Regions from separate parts of the Paenibacillus sp. T2-29 genome, predicted to be linked through region 1. Evidence: predicted binding sites of a transcription regulator. Region 1 holds the regulator's gene; the other holds the start of a gene.
The links. Region 1 encodes NrdR, which represses ribonucleotide reductase genes. Its sites were predicted from a motif close to AACACNATATATNGTGTT; they were not measured.
Positions count from the first base shown of each region.

Region 2: nrdI (class Ib ribonucleoside-diphosphate reductase assembly flavoprotein NrdI) is a predicted target of NrdR. The motif match lies at 3,824-3,841, and genes of this name have one in related genera.

Region 1 is NZ_JBREVE010000003.1:92,566-101,365, reverse strand. It holds gene ACU1JV_RS09980 (GNAT family N-acetyltransferase) at 1-814, opposite strand, end outside; gene ACU1JV_RS09975 (CD3324 family protein) at 966-1,232, opposite strand; tRNA gene ACU1JV_RS09970 (tRNA-Lys) at 1,659-1,731, opposite strand; tRNA gene ACU1JV_RS09965 (tRNA-Ala) at 1,743-1,818, opposite strand; gene nrdR (transcriptional regulator NrdR) at 1,949-2,416, opposite strand; gene ACU1JV_RS09955 (alpha/beta-type small acid-soluble spore protein) at 2,522-2,746, shown strand; gene ACU1JV_RS09950 (lytic transglycosylase domain-containing protein) at 2,865-3,428, opposite strand; gene coaE (dephospho-CoA kinase) at 3,425-4,021, opposite strand; gene ACU1JV_RS09940 (MntP/YtaF family protein) at 4,032-4,829, opposite strand; gene mutM (DNA-formamidopyrimidine glycosylase) at 4,942-5,772, opposite strand; gene polA (DNA polymerase I) at 5,844-8,498, opposite strand; gene phoU (phosphate signaling complex protein PhoU) at 8,674-8,800, opposite strand, start outside.
Region 2 is NZ_JBREVE010000003.1:249,845-258,644, reverse strand. It holds gene ACU1JV_RS10810 (ABC transporter substrate-binding protein) at 1-1,545, shown strand, start outside; gene ACU1JV_RS10805 (MFS transporter) at 1,464-2,831, opposite strand; gene ACU1JV_RS10800 (GNAT family N-acetyltransferase) at 2,834-3,394, opposite strand; gene ACU1JV_RS10795 (DUF2500 family protein) at 3,454-3,603, opposite strand; gene nrdI (class Ib ribonucleoside-diphosphate reductase assembly flavoprotein NrdI) at 4,008-4,367, shown strand; gene nrdE (class 1b ribonucleoside-diphosphate reductase subunit alpha) at 4,354-6,438, shown strand; gene nrdF (class 1b ribonucleoside-diphosphate reductase subunit beta) at 6,657-7,622, shown strand; partial or broken gene ACU1JV_RS10775 (MFS transporter) at 7,799-8,800, opposite strand, start outside.

The DNA.
Region 1 (8,800 bases):
CCTTGACTCTGTTTATGGCTTCATAAATAACGGCTTTTCCAAGCCCCATTTTTCTATACTTCGGTATCGTACCTACAGGCTCCAGTATTCCTATTTTATTTAGCTCGTCGTACCAGAGAGTAGTGAAAGAAGCAACTTCATTATTGGTGTCTAGGATGACTACATCGAATTCCGGTATATAATCAGGGGCATTTCTCAATGATAAATAACAGTGCTCAGCCACATCATTATCTGGATAATCGCCCTTGTAGTACCCGAATGCTCTTCCATGAGCAAATCCTTTTTCAAAATCCCCAACTTCATTCGCATCCGAGATTCTAAACCCGTTTGGTAATTCCAGCTTTACATCATGCGGTACATTCATATAGGACGTCGTTTCTTTCCCATCCTGCAAGATGTACCGTCTTTTTTTCAAAAGCTCCTTCAGTTGCTCTCCATCCTCGTTTACGATTATATCTAAAGTAGCTACATTCTCACCATGTAAAGCTAATTTCAATTCAGCATAATCTATTAATTCATTTAGAAATTCATTTGAAAAATCACGATCAGCAAGCTGGAAATAAGCTTCACCTATGTTATCTTCTCCTTCCGGGTGAACAACAGCAATAATTTCATTATGCTCATCCTCCCAAATTCCAACAGTCTCAGGCCATGTTTCAAATGTGTTGTGCATAATTTGTCCCCAATATCTACAGAAATTCCAGCGATCTATGAACCAATTTTTAAGGTCAGGACTGCTTTTCAGCGACTGTTTCAAAAAATCTCCAACCCTTAAAAAGTCATGTGCTTCAAATTTTTTCTGAGTATACTTCATTATTTACCTCCTGCTCTTCTATATTGACTTTATTGTAATGATTCTGGAAGGTCTGATATATGCCAAGTTCTTTTATCAAATGTTTGTAACGTTATACTTATAAAAGTGGATAACAAAAAACCCACAGATCTTCTCTGTGGGCACCTATTTTTTATTTTTTTGAATATACGATTTTCTTAATGCGATCTGTAGACAGTCCATATTGTTCTGAGAGCTCGTCAATGGACACTCCCACACTGAATTTTGCACGTATCTCTTCGTTCCGAATGAGATAATAATAGGCTGCTCCAGAGCTTTCTCCCCATCGCCTGCGCTCACTCGGACGATTGGGGATATAAATGAGTTCTCCTTGTATATACCGCTGAACTTCCTTAAGTAGATCATCAGGAAGCAAATCAGTTGCCTTCAAATAATTCATTTCGGCTCGCTCCTTAAAATAAATTGGTATTTTAAGGGCAAAGCCTGCGTCTGCAAACAACTAATTCTTCAGGCGAAATATATTCGCTCCACACCAAGCTTCGCCTTGTTTATTCCGCAGGCTTTGCATGGAGCTGATTGAGTACGAAACCAATGATAGGATACATCGTTCCCCCTCCTCTCAAGTATCATCTGGTTTTCACTGTGTCCAGTTCGTGTCCAGTTCAATAATTAGGAACTCAACTCATGTTATTGTAAAATACGAACTGCGTTGAAACAACGATCAAAGTTACACTCACAAACAATGGGTTGCTATTTATAATCAAACTCGATAAGCGCTCATTCAACCCTTACCTGTCCTTGGTTAGACTGGGAACAAATCTATGAACAACAAAAAAACGGCATTTCTGCCGTTTTTTCTAAAGAATGGACTCTCAGGGACTCGAACCCTGGACCAATTGATTAAGAGTCAACTGCTCTACCAACTGAGCTAAGAGTCCATATAAAATTATGGTGGAGCCTAGGGGGATCGAACCCCTGACCTCATCGCTGCCAGCGATGCGCTCTCCCAGCTGAGCTAAGGCCCCGTCACATGTAAGTGAATTAACGTTTCAAGCGACTTCTATATCATATAAAATATTCGACCCTGTGTCAATACTTTTATAAAAAAAATATAATCCTCTTCCCACCACGGCCCTAAAAAGATACAGTCAGCGATCAGTCGCTGTCTGTATCTTTGGATAACAGTGTTTTCAGTTCCTTCATAAACATATTAATGTCTTTGAACTGCCGATAGACGGACGCAAAGCGTACGTATGCGACTTCATCCACAGGATAGAGCTGTTCCATGACTAGCTCACCAATCTGCTGGCTATCCACCTCTGTGGCTGCTGTGTTGCGTATAGCGTTCTCCACCTGAGATACGATCAGATCGAGTTGCTCGACTGATACTGGACGCTTTTCACAGGCTCGAATGAGACCGCGCAGCATTTTATCACGGCTAAACTCTTCACGGCTGCCATCTTTTTTGATGACCATCAGTGGGGTCTCTTCTACCATTTCAAAGGTGGTAAAACGCCTGGCACACTGTTCGCATTCGCGACGGCGGCGGATGGACTTATTATCATTCGCTGGTCGCGAATCCAACACTTTCGTGCCATTGTAGGCACAATACGGGCACTTCATAATCTCATCACTTCCTTTTTCCAATAAATTCCCGAAGCTTTTTAGTAATAATTTTGTCGAAACGGATCATAATATGTTTACCACGTCGCGAGGAGGTGAACAACAATGGCACAAGGAAACAATGGCAACTCCAACAACCTGGTAGTCAGCAGATCCTCCGGTGCTCTGGAGCAAATGAAATATGAAATCGCTCAAGAGCTGGGTATCAGCATTCCTCAAGATGGATACCAAGGTAACATGACTTCCTATGAGAACGGTTCGATCGGGGGCTACATCACAAAACGCCTCGTAACGATCGCCGAACAACAATTGGCAGGTCAATACCAATAATCTCGGTAATAATCAAGAAGTAATACGAAAAAGTGTAGGGATAGGCTGCTAAAAACAGCCTGTCCTGCGCTTTTTTCATTTTAAAGCGAAAAGGCTCATATTGTCATTAACCTGTCACTTAAAACTCATTATAAATTTTTGTATATTGCCTGTAATAGTAGATGACTCGCTGTACATAATGCCGTGTCTCACCAAAAGGGATTTGCTTAATGGACTCTTCTTTGCCATCCCACACCCCTTGATCCAGCCACTCCTTAACTTTACCTGGACCAGCATTGTATGCCGCTACGATGACCACAGGATTATCCTGAAACTTCATAGACAGGTTATGCAGATACCAGGTTCCCAGCTCAATATTGGTGCCAGGCTCGTGCTTTACACTGTCCAGCGGGACCTTCTGAATCTGGGCACTGTCCATAATCCAATTGGCGGTATTCGGCATAATCTGCATAAGCCCCAGTGCACCCTTGTGTGACTGCTTGCTGGTTTTAAAGTTTGTTTCCACGCGGATAATAGACGCCACCAAAAATGGGTCCACTTCATACGTCTGTGAATATTGCCGAATTTCATCCTTATATTGAATCGGGTAAAACCAGGACATCCAATTTGAGTTGAGGAACAGAATCAGGACAAATCCGACAAACAAAATGAGCAGGACTCTTTTCTTACGTAAAATGTTCATGCAAGTCCCTTTCGCTGCCAAAACTGATCAATTTGCCGCTCCGTCTCATTCTGTGTTCCGCTATTATCAATAACAATATCAGCCAAACTTTTTTTCTGCTCGATATCCATTTGTGCGGACAGGCGAAGCTCGGCTTGCTCTTCTGTCAGACCGTCTCTAAGCATCAAACGTCGGAGCTGAATATCACGTGGTACATATACAACCATAATTTCCTCGTACAGGCTCTCCAGCCCAGACTCATACATTAACGGGATATCTGCCAAAACAAGCTTGTTCGGCTGCTCCCGTTCATAAGCTTCCATGCGCAGACGCATTTCCTCACGAATAGCAGGATGCGTAATATCGTTAAGTGCCTGTCGCTGAACAGGGTCTCCGAATACAATCTCTCCCAGTCTTTTGCGGTGCAGGGTTCCGTCACTGTTCACTATAGCTTGTCCAAAATGCTGTATGACCGCCGCCAGCACCGGATGCCCCGGAAGCATGACTTCCCGGGCAATGGCATCTGCGTCGATCAGCAGCGCACCCTTGGCGACCAAAAGAGCCGACACGGTGCTTTTTCCGGTAGCGATCCCTCCGGTTAATCCGATATTCATGCTCTTCACCTCATAACAGCTTCAATATGCCCATCATAATCAGTAATAATGCCGGCAATACACCGAGCGCCTTCATAAATCGAAATGCTGACAGGAAGAACCCTGCCTTCATACCAGCAATTAAAAATACACCACTGAATAACGTAATAGCCAGCGCAGTAGACAGAGGCTGAAAACCAAGCATGGCTGCACCTAATCCTGCTCCGAACGCATCGACCGATAATGCAATACCTAACCAAACCGCTTCGGTAGCAGATATACTGCCGGAACGGTCCATATCTGCAGCAGACGGGCTTCGAAGAATCCGAATAACAAGCCCCCATTTGCGGAACTCCAGCGAAAATAACGTTCGCTCCTCTTGCTGTAGCTCCAAAGAGGTTTCTGTCGGTAGGCCTTTTCCTGAGCTGGTTAGAGACTCTGTATTGGCATCCTCTGCACTTTTTTTCTCAGCAAGTGCTGATATATTCCCTGAATCAACCTGTTCCGTAAGGTGAAGATTCCCCGGGACTTCCGCTGCTTCCTCCGTCAAATCTTCCTTGCGGTGCAGAGCCTGAATCAAAGAGTAGCAGCCGATACAGATCAGAATGACAGCACCGAAAACCGTCGTATATACAGGGGACAGGACACGAGATAGTAATGCGCCGAGCTGCATGGATATGCCGATCACTAAACCTGAACATACTGAGATGATCGCAATCGACAACAGTGGAATTTTCATTTTGCGCAGACCATATGTAACACCGACTCCGAAACTGTCCAAACTTAGTGCAAATGCCAGTAACAGCAGGGCTCCCCAATGATTTGCCACTCCAAATTCCCTCCCATTGCGAAGGCTGGGCCTTACAGCAACCTACTTCCTTCGCAGTATTGGTACTTGGAACAATATATGAGAGGGATGGGCTTGGGGTGACTGTGCCTGTTTAGCGCAAAGGCTGGCAGACCGGGCAATGATGTGTGCCACGTCCGGCTACGACGGATTTTTCGATCAATGTACCACAGTTCATGCAAGGCTTCGCGTCACGTCCATAAATTTGCAACTGATGCTGGAAATCGCCCGTTTTGCCCTGTCCGTTGACGAATGATTTGATGGACGAGCCACCAACCTGAATCGACGCGCCCAGCGTGGAGACAATAGCTTCATGCAGTATGCGAAATTGACTATCCGTTAAGCTTTTGGCTGGCTGTGCCGGATGAATCCCTGCCTTAAATAACGATTCATCTACATAAATATTCCCGATGCCTACTACATATGACTGGTTTAACAGCGCTGCCTTGATCGAAGTCGAACGAGTTCCAACAGCGGCACGCAGCACTTCAGGTGTAAAAGCCTCGTCCATCGGTTCCAAACCGAGTTTGTTTAGCGGCTTTTCCAGCAAATCCTGTCCTGCCGGAAATAAGTGCATCGTGCCGAACTGGCGCACATCCTGATAACGCAGCTCCGTACCATCTTTAAAATGAAAGATGACATGGGTATGCTTTTCCACAGGATCATCTTGTGAATACAATCCATAGCGTCCTTCCATTCGAAGATGGGAGACAAGCACCAGCCCGTCCAGCAAAATCCGAAGAAACTTACCGCGTCTCTCCACTCCTGTAATCCGGTGGCCGGCCAATTCCATCGCAAATGCGTGGATATCATCGGGACGTTGGATAATACGAGGCAAATTTACGGTTACATGATCTATATGTTTATCAACGATAAGCTCGTTTAGTGTTCGTTTAATGGTTTCTACTTCCGGTAATTCCGGCATGATGTCTTCACCTCACCCTATATTATAACGGAAGCAACGTCAAATTGGGACTATCTGCTCATTGAAATATCTTACTTGGCCTCATACCAATTGCTGCCATAGCTGACTTCCGCTTTAAGCGGTACAGCCAATTTTAATGCAGCTTCCATGGTAGCCGGGACAAGCTCTTTCATCGTCTCCATTTCCTCAGGCGGAACCTCGAATACAAGCTCATCATGTACTTGTAGCAGCATGCGGCTGCGAAGATTGCGTTCACGCAGCGCTGCGTCCATCTGCACCATCGCCAGCTTGATAATATCGGCTGCGGTACCTTGAATCGGCGTATTCATCGCTGTACGCTCAGCGAACGAACGCTGGTTGAAATTGCTGGCGTTAATCTCAGGCAAATATCGTCTGCGTTCCAGCAGCGTTTTTACGTATCCATCCCTCTTCGCATCCTTCACAATATCATCCATGTAACGGCGAACACCTTGGAACACGTCAAAATACTGGTCGATAAAGCGAGCCGCTTCCTTCCGCGTAATATTCAAATTTTGCGACAGACCATAGTCGCTAATCCCGTAAACGATCCCAAAGTTGACCGCCTTTGCGGAACGGCGCATATCGGAATCTACAGCTTCTGCTGGTACACCGAACACATCGGATGCGGTCTTGGTATGGATGTCCATATCGTGGACAAAAGCCTCTTTCAAACGCTCATCATCCGAAATATCAGCCAGCACCCTCAGCTCGATTTGTGAATAGTCTGCCGCCAAAATCGACCAGCCCGGCTCCGAGGGAACAAATACTTTGCGGATTTTGCGTCCTTCTTCGAGACGGATCGGGATATTCTGCAAATTCGGAAATTGACTGCTCAAGCGTCCGGTTGCCGCAACCGTCTGCCGGAAATACGTATGCACTTTACCTGTCTTCTCCGAAATTTCTTTAAGCAATCCTTCGACATACGTCGATTGGAGTTTGGCAATGGTGCGATATTGCAAAATATTTTGCACAATATCATGATATGGAGCAAGCTTTTCCAGTACCTCTGCATCGGTCGAGTACCCGGTTTTTGTCTTTTTAATAACTGGCAGACCCAGTTTATCAAACAAAATCTCACCCAACTGCTTGGGCGAATTAAGATTGAACTCTACCCCTGCAATGCTGTAGATCTCACCCACCAACGTTGCAATCTGGGCTTCAAATTCTTTACCCAAAGCGCGCAGTTCCTCTACATTCACCAAAATCCCCTGCTTCTCCATATCCGCCAGAATGCGTGATAACGGCATCTCCAGCTCATGGAACAGCTTGTGCATTTCCGTCTTTTCCAGTTCCGCCTGCTGCACAGGTACCAATGCTTCGATCACCGCTGCCTTACGTGCCACATGATCGGATAGTACATCCACGTCAGGAACTTTATATTTAGCTCCTTTACCAAACACTTCGTCATCTGGACGAATCGATGACAAGCCATACTTGGCTGCCAGTCCACTCAACGTCTGATTCGCGTCTGTCGGGTCTAGCAAGTATCCGGCCAGTTGCACATCAAATTCGGCTCCGGCAAACTCAATTCCATGCCAGTGTAAAGCCAAGTCTGTACGGTGCAAATCATGACCGCGTTTTTTGCGTTCAGGATCGGCAAGCCATTCGCGAATAGGGGTAGCTGCATCACTTTGTAGAACATTCAGTGTCATAAAGAACTGCCGCCCCGTTGCGGCAAATATTAAGCCTACAATTTCAGCATGATGCGGATTATCACCATGCGTCTCCACATGCAGCACATTTATGTTATTCAGCACTTCTACCAATTCGCTGATACGCTCTTCATCCAGCACAGTCACGTCTGCCGCGGCTTCCTCTACGCCAACTTCAGCACTGCCAACCTCGCCCGATAAGGATAAACGCTCCAGCAGGGACTTGAACTCCAGTTTCGCCAGAGCTGGTCCAGCCGTCTCTGCCTGTAGCCCGCTGAAAACTACATCTTCCAGCTGTTTGTCCAACGTTACATCCCGATAAATAGTCGCCAATTCCTTGCTCATTCGTGCATCGTCAGCATGTGTCTCCACGCGTTCTTTCATTTTGCCCTTCAGCTCATCCGTGTGCGCCAGCACCTCTTCGACTGAACCATATTGATGCAGCAGCTTGAGCGCTGTTTTCTCACCCACGCCCGGAATGCCAGGAATATTATCCGACGTATCGCCCATCAGACCCTTAAGGTCTATGATTTGCAGCGGCTTCAAGCCGTAACGTTCCTGAATCTGCTCAGGTCCGTACGTTTCCACCTCGGTAACCCCTTTGCGGGTTAAGCCGACCGTGACATGGTCTGAAGCCAATTGAAGCATGTCCTTGTCGCCAGTCACAACCAGCACATTGAAACCCGCTTCGTCCGCTGTTCTGGACAGGGTGCCTATAATATCGTCTGCCTCATAGCCATCCAGTTCAAATTGGGCAATGCCAAAGGCGGTCAATAGCTCTTTCAGCAGCGGAAATTGCTGGGACAGCTCCGGCGGCGTTTTCTCCCTTCCACCTTTGTAATCCTCGTACCCTTTATGGCGAAACGTAATTTTACCAGCATCAAAGGCAACCAAGATATGTGTTGGTTTGTGCTCCTCCAAAAGCCGCAATAACATTGTCGTAAATCCATACACCGCGTTCGTCTGCTGTCCGCTTGAATTCGTCAATGGCGGCATAGCAAAAAACGCCCGGTATATGATACTGTTACCATCTATAAGCATGAGTTTATCCATTTCGCACCTCACAAGTTCATCAATGCATTCGTAACGTTCTTACGTTTTACTCATTCCTCTTCCTATCTTAACATACAAGACTCTTTTTCAGAAAAAAACGGCTGTTTCCTAGCCAAATTTGCCTTTTGCTCAAAGACAAGTCTGGGTTGGAAACAACCGCTATATACCAATCGCTCTACTGGTTCAAATCTGGTCTCTCCCCTGTCACGAGATATACAGTGCTTTCACCGATATTCGTGGCATGGTCACCAATACGTTCAATGTACCGTCCTACAAGCAATTGCAACATGGCTTGTGAAGCC
Region 2 (8,800 bases), 160 kb from region 1:
GGCGGTGACTCAAGCTCCAACTGGAACAACATGAAGGACGCTGTCGGGCAGGAAATAACCAAGAAAACGGGTGTTACACTCAATGCCGAACATGCTGTCAACGGTCGAGGCGAGGAAAAGTTTGCTTTAATGGCTGCTAGCGGAGAGTACCCTGATCTCGTGTACCCCAAAGGAGACATTGGAAAGCTGGTCGATGCCGGAGCACTCATTGACTTAACCGACCTGATTGATAAATACGGTCCTAACATTAAGAAAGTGTATGGAGATTATTTTAACCGTATTAAATATAGTAGTGAAGATCCCGCCATTTACACCATCCCAACCAATTTGGGCGTAGATCACATCGCGTTTGATGCACAAGCAGGCTTCGAAATCCAGCATCAAGCCCTTAAGAAGCTCGGATACCCCAAAATTCGCACCGTTCAAGATTTTGAAAAAGCACTTAAAGATTATGTCGCCAAATACCCTACTACTAATGGCCAGCCTACCATTCCCTTATCGCTCGATGCCGAGGACTGGAAAATGCAGATTACTGTGACAAACCCGGCAGTTACGGCTACAGGTGGACCAGACGATGGCGAATATTATATTGATCCTAAAACACACAAAGCCACTCTTCACTACAAACGCCCAGAAGAGCGAGAGTATTTCCGTTGGTTAAACCATATGTACAATGAAGGTCTGTTGGATAAGGATACTTTTGTACAAAAAAGCGATCAGTACAAATCCAAAATCGCCGCAGGTCGTGTCATTGGACTGATTGATCAGGAATGGAACTACCAGGATGCCGAAAATGCGCTCAAGGCAGCAGGTAAGGATGAATACACCTACTCCCACTTTCCAGTCACTTTAAATGAGCAATACGAGGATCATTCCCTCCAGCCCATTGGTTTCGATACTGCGTCCGGGATCGGCATCACAACTTCATGCAAAAACCCGGTGCGAGCGATCAAGTTTCTGGACTTCCTGGCCTCGGACGAAGGACAAATTTTGCGTAATTGGGGAATTGAAGGCCAGCATTACAATGTAGAGAATGGCAAACGAGTCATTCCTGCAGCTGTGCAAGAACGCAAAAACAAAGATAATGCTTCTTTTAGCAGAGAGTCAGGTATCGGTTTGTATTGGATATGGGGACCACATTACGGCGATAGCGTTAAAGACCCTACTGGCAACTATTACACAACCAATTATCCGGAGATGATTACCGAAAATTATAGTCAAGCGGAAAAAGAATCCCTTCAGGCATATAAAGCCCGGACATGGAAAGACTTATTCCCGAACGAAAAGGATTTTCCGGTAAAAGAGTGGGGAGCCGCCTACAACATGCCTGTTCCGACCAATACAAATTACAATGTTATTTATCAAAAGTCGCAGGACATTGTACGCAAACGGATTCCTGAGGCCGTACTCGCCAAGCCAGATCAATTCGATGCCGTGTATGACCGCATGCTCCAAGAGCTGGATCAGGCGGGTGTACCAAAGGCTGAAGAAATCTTCACTGGCCTGATCCAAAATCGTCTGAAGCTATGGTACGGGGAGAAGTAGAGTCTGATTGCTAATGAAGGTGCATAGGGGCTGACAGCCAGAACCTGTTTAGCCCTTTTTGCACTAAACATTCTGCTTTGTTGCTTTTTCATTCCAAGAACTATTTTTCCTTGACCCCCGATGGACATAAAGCAACAAAAAGTTGGGATCAATGCGATCCCGCCACACAGCATCCACGATATCTGAATAGGTGTTTGATCTGAAGCAAGATTGGTAAAATTACGGCTTACGATGCCTGTCACGATTAAACCTATACACATGCCTAGTTGGGAAATGGCAGAATCCAGAGATAGCAGTGTTGAACGATACTCATTAGAGATCCTTTTGTTCAGAAAAATTTGTTTGGCAACCGGATACATCCCTCGCCCAATTTCATAGATTAAAAAGGTAAGCAGTACAGGATAAAACGTGTTGAAAGCACCCGCTAAAATGAGCCATATCCCAATCATCCCGCAAGCATACATGAGTATATGTACATCACTATAACGGGCGCCTAGCTTTCGAACCAGATAGCTTCCCAAAGTCATACATAGTGAATAACCTGCCTTGATCAATCCCATAATCCAAATCCCTTGTTCAGAAAGACCGACCAGACGTGGCTGTTGAAATGTATTCCCCGCCGAGTTTGAAAAGCTGATAAATAAACCAATGATAAACACAATCCAGATCGACTTATTTTCAAAACCGATACGGACACTTTCCCCGATAATCGTTTTAATGTGAGTAGTTGATGCTTTTCGATGGATAATATTCTTCTCATCCATATAAAAGCAGCATAGAAATATACATAGGATAATAGATACAATGCTGGCTGCCCAGGGAAGTGAATAGTTAAAAGCTGCGAGGAAGGCCCCCAACAGACCGCAAATAAATCCCGAAATGTACTGTATACTGTTAGAGGTTGTAAAAAGAACTTCCATCGGCTTATCGCTGTTTTCCACAACCCAGGATTCCAACGAGCCTGATTGCAAGCATATTGCCAGACCCCCAAAGACTTGTGCGAACACAAGCAGCCACATGTGATCTACCCAAACGAACAACACACTGTAGACTAGAAAACAACAAAGCCCCAGAACAACAGAAATTTTCCTTCCATACTTGTCTGCAATAGCCCCTGTTGGTATTTCAAACAGAAAAATACTTACAAAGAATACAACCAGCAAGAAATTCGCACTTTGCAGAGAAAGTCCTTTAGCTAATAGAAATAGAATAAGCGTAGTTCCCGTGATTTCACTCATAAAAAATTGCAGAAAGCTGACGGAGTAAAATAGCTTATGTGGCCTCACTTTCAGGATTCCTTTGTTTTCTCTACAGCCTCATACTCACTTCGCAACATTCCCATCTGAATAATGTCATAGTACTGTCCTTCCCTGAATAGCTTTTCCCGTAGCCGCCCTTCCTCCTTGAAGCCACATGCCAGATAGCAACGATATGCACGTTCATTGAACGCATACACCTCCAGTTCCAGCCGATGCAGGTTCAGCGAATGAAACGCAAATTTTTGTATCAGCCGGATTGCTTCCCGCCCATAGCCCTTGCCCAGGTCACCGTCACGCCCGATTACAATCCCAAGGGTGGCATGCCGATTCACCCAGTTAATTTTGAATAAATCGAGTTGTCCAATATAGTCCAATGTGTCTTTATGAGCAATGATAAAGCCCTTGATCTCAGAGTTGCCGTCAATCATCATCTGTACAAACGATTCACTATTAGCCAGTGAATGCGGATAGATAAATACGTCGCTTAAACCATGTGTGATTTCCGGGTCATTGACCCATCTTCGGATATCAGGTATATCCTCCTGACGGTACTCTCTTAAAACAATTTGTGCTCCAATGATATGTGGCATCGTCAGCTTCCTCCCTATATGTATTTGTTCTGGTAATACTCTAACACCTCGCCATCCCTTTACGCTCCCATTAATCTCACAAACTCCAGAAAACGTGTACCTTTATAATGAACCTCCCCGCGATCCCCGATTACAATCATTCCGAAATCCGAACCCTTTACCTTCAGCTCCTTACGTTCACCCCCTCCATAAAACCACTTTCCAGCCACTTCATCCTTTCTACAGTAAAATGTAAATTTTACATTCTATTGCCCATTGACAAATCGTACATCTCCAGCCTCAAAAACTCCAATACTTTTTTAACATACTTACGAAAAAAAAGTTCTTTCGCTCTTTTCCGCACCCTGCTTGGACTTACACCGGATCTAGGTCATCTGAGCCTCTCTAGACCGATTGACAAAACTATATATAGATATAAAATAGAGAATGTACTCTAAATATAGTGTAAAAAACGTATTTATGCCCGATATCTTGAAGATAAAGGTATGAAAATACATGTAAATATAGAGTCAAAAATCTTAAATGGCGCAGCCAGCAAGGGATTACAGCTATAATGGGTCTCTTGGCAATGCCGTTTTCTTTTTTTCGTTAATTGTTAAGGAGGTTGCACACCATGCTGATTGCTTATGATTCCAAGACCGGCAATGTAAAAAGATTTATAAACAAGCTCAAGCTTCCGGCTGTTCAGATTGAGGAACAAATGACTATAGAAGAACCTTACGTACTCATTACATATACAACCGGGTTTGGACAGATACCTGAGAGGGTATCTTCATTTTTGAAAAAAAATGCACAAAACCTTGTTGGTGTAGCTGCAAGCGGCAACCGTAACTGGGGTGATAAATTTGCCAAAAGTGCGGATTTGATTGCCGACCATTATAATGTCCCCGTGATTAGCAAATTTGAATTATCTGGAACGTTCGGAGATGTAGAGCGTTTTAAACAGGAGGTGAGCCGAGTTGCGGCATATTGAATTGAACAACATGTTGATGAAACGCGATACAGACGGCTTTTTCCAATTGGAAAAGGACCAAGAGGCTGTAGCAGAATTTATGAAGGAAGTTCAAGAACGGAGTTTGAAGTTTGCTGACACAGCTGCTCAAGTGCTGTATATGATTGAGAATGATTATTACGAAAATTTCTATAACAGCTACACGGCTGATGAAATTAATGATATTTTCCATATCACTCATAGCTATAATTTTAAATTTCCTTCCTATATGGCAGCATCCAAGTTTTATACCGATTATGCAATGAAGAGTAATGACCGTAAAGTCTACCTGGAACACTACCCTGACCGGGTGGCTGCTGTCGCCCTGCATTTGGGACGCGGCAACGCCGATACGGCCCGCCTGTTGTCCCGCTCGATGATGGAGCAACGTCTCCAGCCAGCTACACCAACTTTCCTGAACGCTGGCAAAAGCCGTCGTGGGGAATTGGTATCCTGTTTCTTGCTCGAAATGGACGACTCTTTGAACTCAATCAACTATGTACTGAACACTTGCATGCAATTGTCCAAAATTGGCGGCGGTGTGGCGGTTAACCTGTCGAAGCTGCGGTCACGCGGTGAGGCGATTAAAGGTGTAGAAGGCGCAGCAAAAGGCATTATGCCTGTGCTGAAGCTGATGGAAGATGGTTTCTCCTACGCGGATCAAATGGGGCAACGTAAAGGCTCTGGCGCTGCCTATTACAACATATTCGGATGGGACGTGCTGGAGTTCCTAGATAGTAAAAAAATCAATGCTGATGAAAGAGTACGTCTCAAGACACTTTCGATCGGATTGCTGGTGCCAAACCGCTTCTACAAGCTGGCTCAAGATAATGAACCTCTGCATGTATTTGCACCTTATAGTGTGTTCAAGGCTTATGGAACGCATTTGGACGACATGGATCTGGATGAAATGTACGACACACTGCTCGCCGACGATCGAGTAAAGAAAAAAGTAGCGATGAGCGCACGTGATATGCTGACGAAAATTGCCATGATTCAGTTGGAGTCTGGCTATCCATATATTATGAATAAGAGTAACGCAAATCAGGCGCATGCTCTTAAAAACGTGGGCCAAATCAAAATGTCAAACCTGTGCACGGAAATCTTCCAGCTACAGGAAACTTCTGAGATTGCCGATTATGGACAACAGGATATTATTCGCCGGGATGTAAGCTGTAACCTGGCTTCCCTGAACATTGTAAATGTGATGGAGCACGGCAAAATCCGCGAGTCCGTTCACGAGGGTATGATTGCTCTCACTTCGGTCAGCGATATGACCCAAGTGGCTAATGCACCAGGTGTTGCGAAAGCGAACCGTGAAATGCATTCCGTTGGTCTGGGTGTCATGAATCTGCACGGCTACCTTGCCAAGAACAAGATTGCATATGAAAGCAATGAAGCGAAGGATTTTGTCCGTACCTTCTTCATGACGATGAACTATCATTCCATCGAAAAGAGTATGGAAATCGCAAAAGCAGCCGGACAAAGCTTTTATGGATTTGAGGAATCGGATTATGCGACAGGTGTATATTTTGACCGATATCTGAACACAGATTATCGTCCGACAACGGCACGTGTGCAAGAACTGTTCAAGGATATTTATATTCCGACTCAAGCAGACTGGGACACACTTAAAGCAGACGTCATGAAGAACGGTCTGTATCACGCCTATCGTATGGCGATTGCTCCCACTGCCAGCATTTCGTATATTCAAAATGCAACGTCCAGCGTTATGCCGATTGTCGAACAGATTGAAACTCGTACCTATGCGAATTCGACAACTTACTATCCGATGCCGTATTTGCAAAAGGATAATGTATTCTTTTACAAATCCGCTTATCAAATGGATCAATTCAAAGTGCTTGATCTGATTGCTGAAATCCAGCCTCACGTGGACCAAGGAATTTCGACTGTGCTTCATGTGAACAGTGATGTGACTACGCGTCAGTTAGCACGTTGCTATCTGTACGCCGCACATAAAGGACTTAAATCGTTATACTACACACGTACCAAAAAACTGTCTGTGGAAGAGTGCCTCACTTGCTCCATCTAATGCATACATGGTAACAAGCTATAGAATAAAATGAGATTTTGAATAGATATGAATGCTTGGCATTAGAAGCTGTATCCAGCGCGTGGTTCAGACCTTTACAGGATTGAACAAGACCCTCGCGGATACAGCTTCCGTATGTCAAGCATACGATGACTCTCCGGTAACCTCTCAATGTGTGTTTCCAGGGAATCTCGCAAGCTGAAGGGAGAATGCTAACAATGACAGGTATACAAGCTGTAAACTGGAACCGCTCGGACGATGATTTCACACTGATGTTCTGGAACCAGAATATTATGCAATTTTGGACGGATGATGAAATTCCGCTGTCTGACGATAAAATGTCCTGGGTAACCCTTAGTGATATTGAAAAAGAAGCCTACATGAAGGTGCTGGGTGGCTTGACCCTGCTGGACACCATTCAAGGCGGCGTGGGAATGCCGCAAATTATGGAGCATGTGGACGGACTGCAACGCAAAGCGGTATTAAGCTTTATGGCGATGATGGAGCAAATTCATGCCAAGTCGTACAGTAGCATCTTTACAACCCTGGCTTCCACGGAAGAAATTGACGGTGTATTCCGTTGGGTGGAAGAAAATCCGCATCTCCAAACGAAAGCAGAAACCATTCGTCAGTATTATATGAACATTCATACACCGAAAGACCTGTATCTCGCGATGGCAGCGTCGGTGCTATTAGAAAGCTATTTGTTTTATAGCGGCTTCTTCTACCCTCTCTATCTGGCGGGTCAGGGCAAGCTGACATGCAGCGGGGAAATTATCGATCTGATCCTGCGGGACGAAAGTATACACGGTGTCTACGTAGGTGTACTGGCACAGGAGATTTATGCGGAACTGGACGAGGAAGAACAACGCGATCTCTACCAGACGCTGGTAGGCTTGCTGCGCTACTTGCACAATAACGAAGAACAGTATACCGAGCAAATTTATGCCCCTATTGGACTTGTAGACGATGTTAAAGTCTTCTTGCGCTACAACGCCAACAAGGCCATGATGAACCTGGGCTTTGATCCACTTTTTGAAGAAGAAGAAGTCAATCCCATTGTATTCAACGGCATCAGCACCCACACCAAGCAGCACGATTTCTTTTCTAAAAAAGGAAACGGCTATGTGCGGGCGATGAATGTAGAGCCGCTAACAGATGATGATTTTAACTTTGGCGTATAAGTACACATACGTAAAATGAATTTAGCAAAGGCGATACTATAAAGAGCCATCCACATGCGGATGGCTCAGACTGTAAACAAATAGGGTTTCAGAACTTATTCCTAAGTTCTGAAACCCTATTATTTTCTTAAAACTACCTGCTATGCAGGTGGTTACGGAAAGCTTCGAGCGGTAGTTTACATATTCGCATGCGTTCTCTTATATAAAACTGGTATGGCCACCGCTATAAGAATCATACCCATAAAAGCGGGTGCGGCATGACCAAATGATACATAGATTTGACCTCCAATGATAGGTCCAATCATTCTTGCTAAAGCCTGAATAGATTGACTACCTCCTTGAATCCTTCCTTGTTCACTAGAATTGACAGACTTGGAGAGCATCCCATTAAATGAAGGTCCAAAGATCGAATCGCCAAAACCAAATATAAACATTCCAGCGATAATAAGTGGATAGAATGAGAACAAAGCAGATAGCGTAATAAGACCATAGCCTATAATCTCCGAGACCATTCCCAGAATTGCTATCTGTTTATCACTAAGTTTTATCAAGAGCTTTGGCATGATGAAACCTTGTGAAATGATATCTTGGAATCCCATAATCGAAAACATAAGTCCGATTAATACAGGCTTCCAACCGAAGGTATCCATTGTAAATTGTGAAAAAACTGCCTGTAAAGATCCGTTGGGTATCCAGAGTAAGAACGCTGAGAAAAGTAGCCTTTTCAAGTTTTTCATGGAAAGTACGTTTGCAAGCTGTGTATATGGATTCAGTTTTACAAAGGTGATCTCTTTCAGTCTATGTTTCTTGTCAAGGCTCTCCGGCATAAAAAAGAATCCATAAACAACATTCAATAAAGTGATTATTGCTCCAAAATACATGGGTACAGAATAACCAAACTTGGCAAGTAATCCTCCTAGGGTTGGGCCAATGACCGTGCCGACACCTACAACCGCACTCACCCATCCAAAGTATTTAGTTCTCTGTTCTGGAGGAATGATGTCTGCAAAATATGCGAAGATCGTGCTTATGCTCCCACCTGTTATACCTTCCATGATGCGTCCAGCAAATAGTACCCATACAGCTCCTCCTATACCAAAAACTAAGTACCCGATTACGGAACCAAAAGGCATATTAAGAGCAATGGACGACGACCATATTTGTCGCTCAAAGCTCCA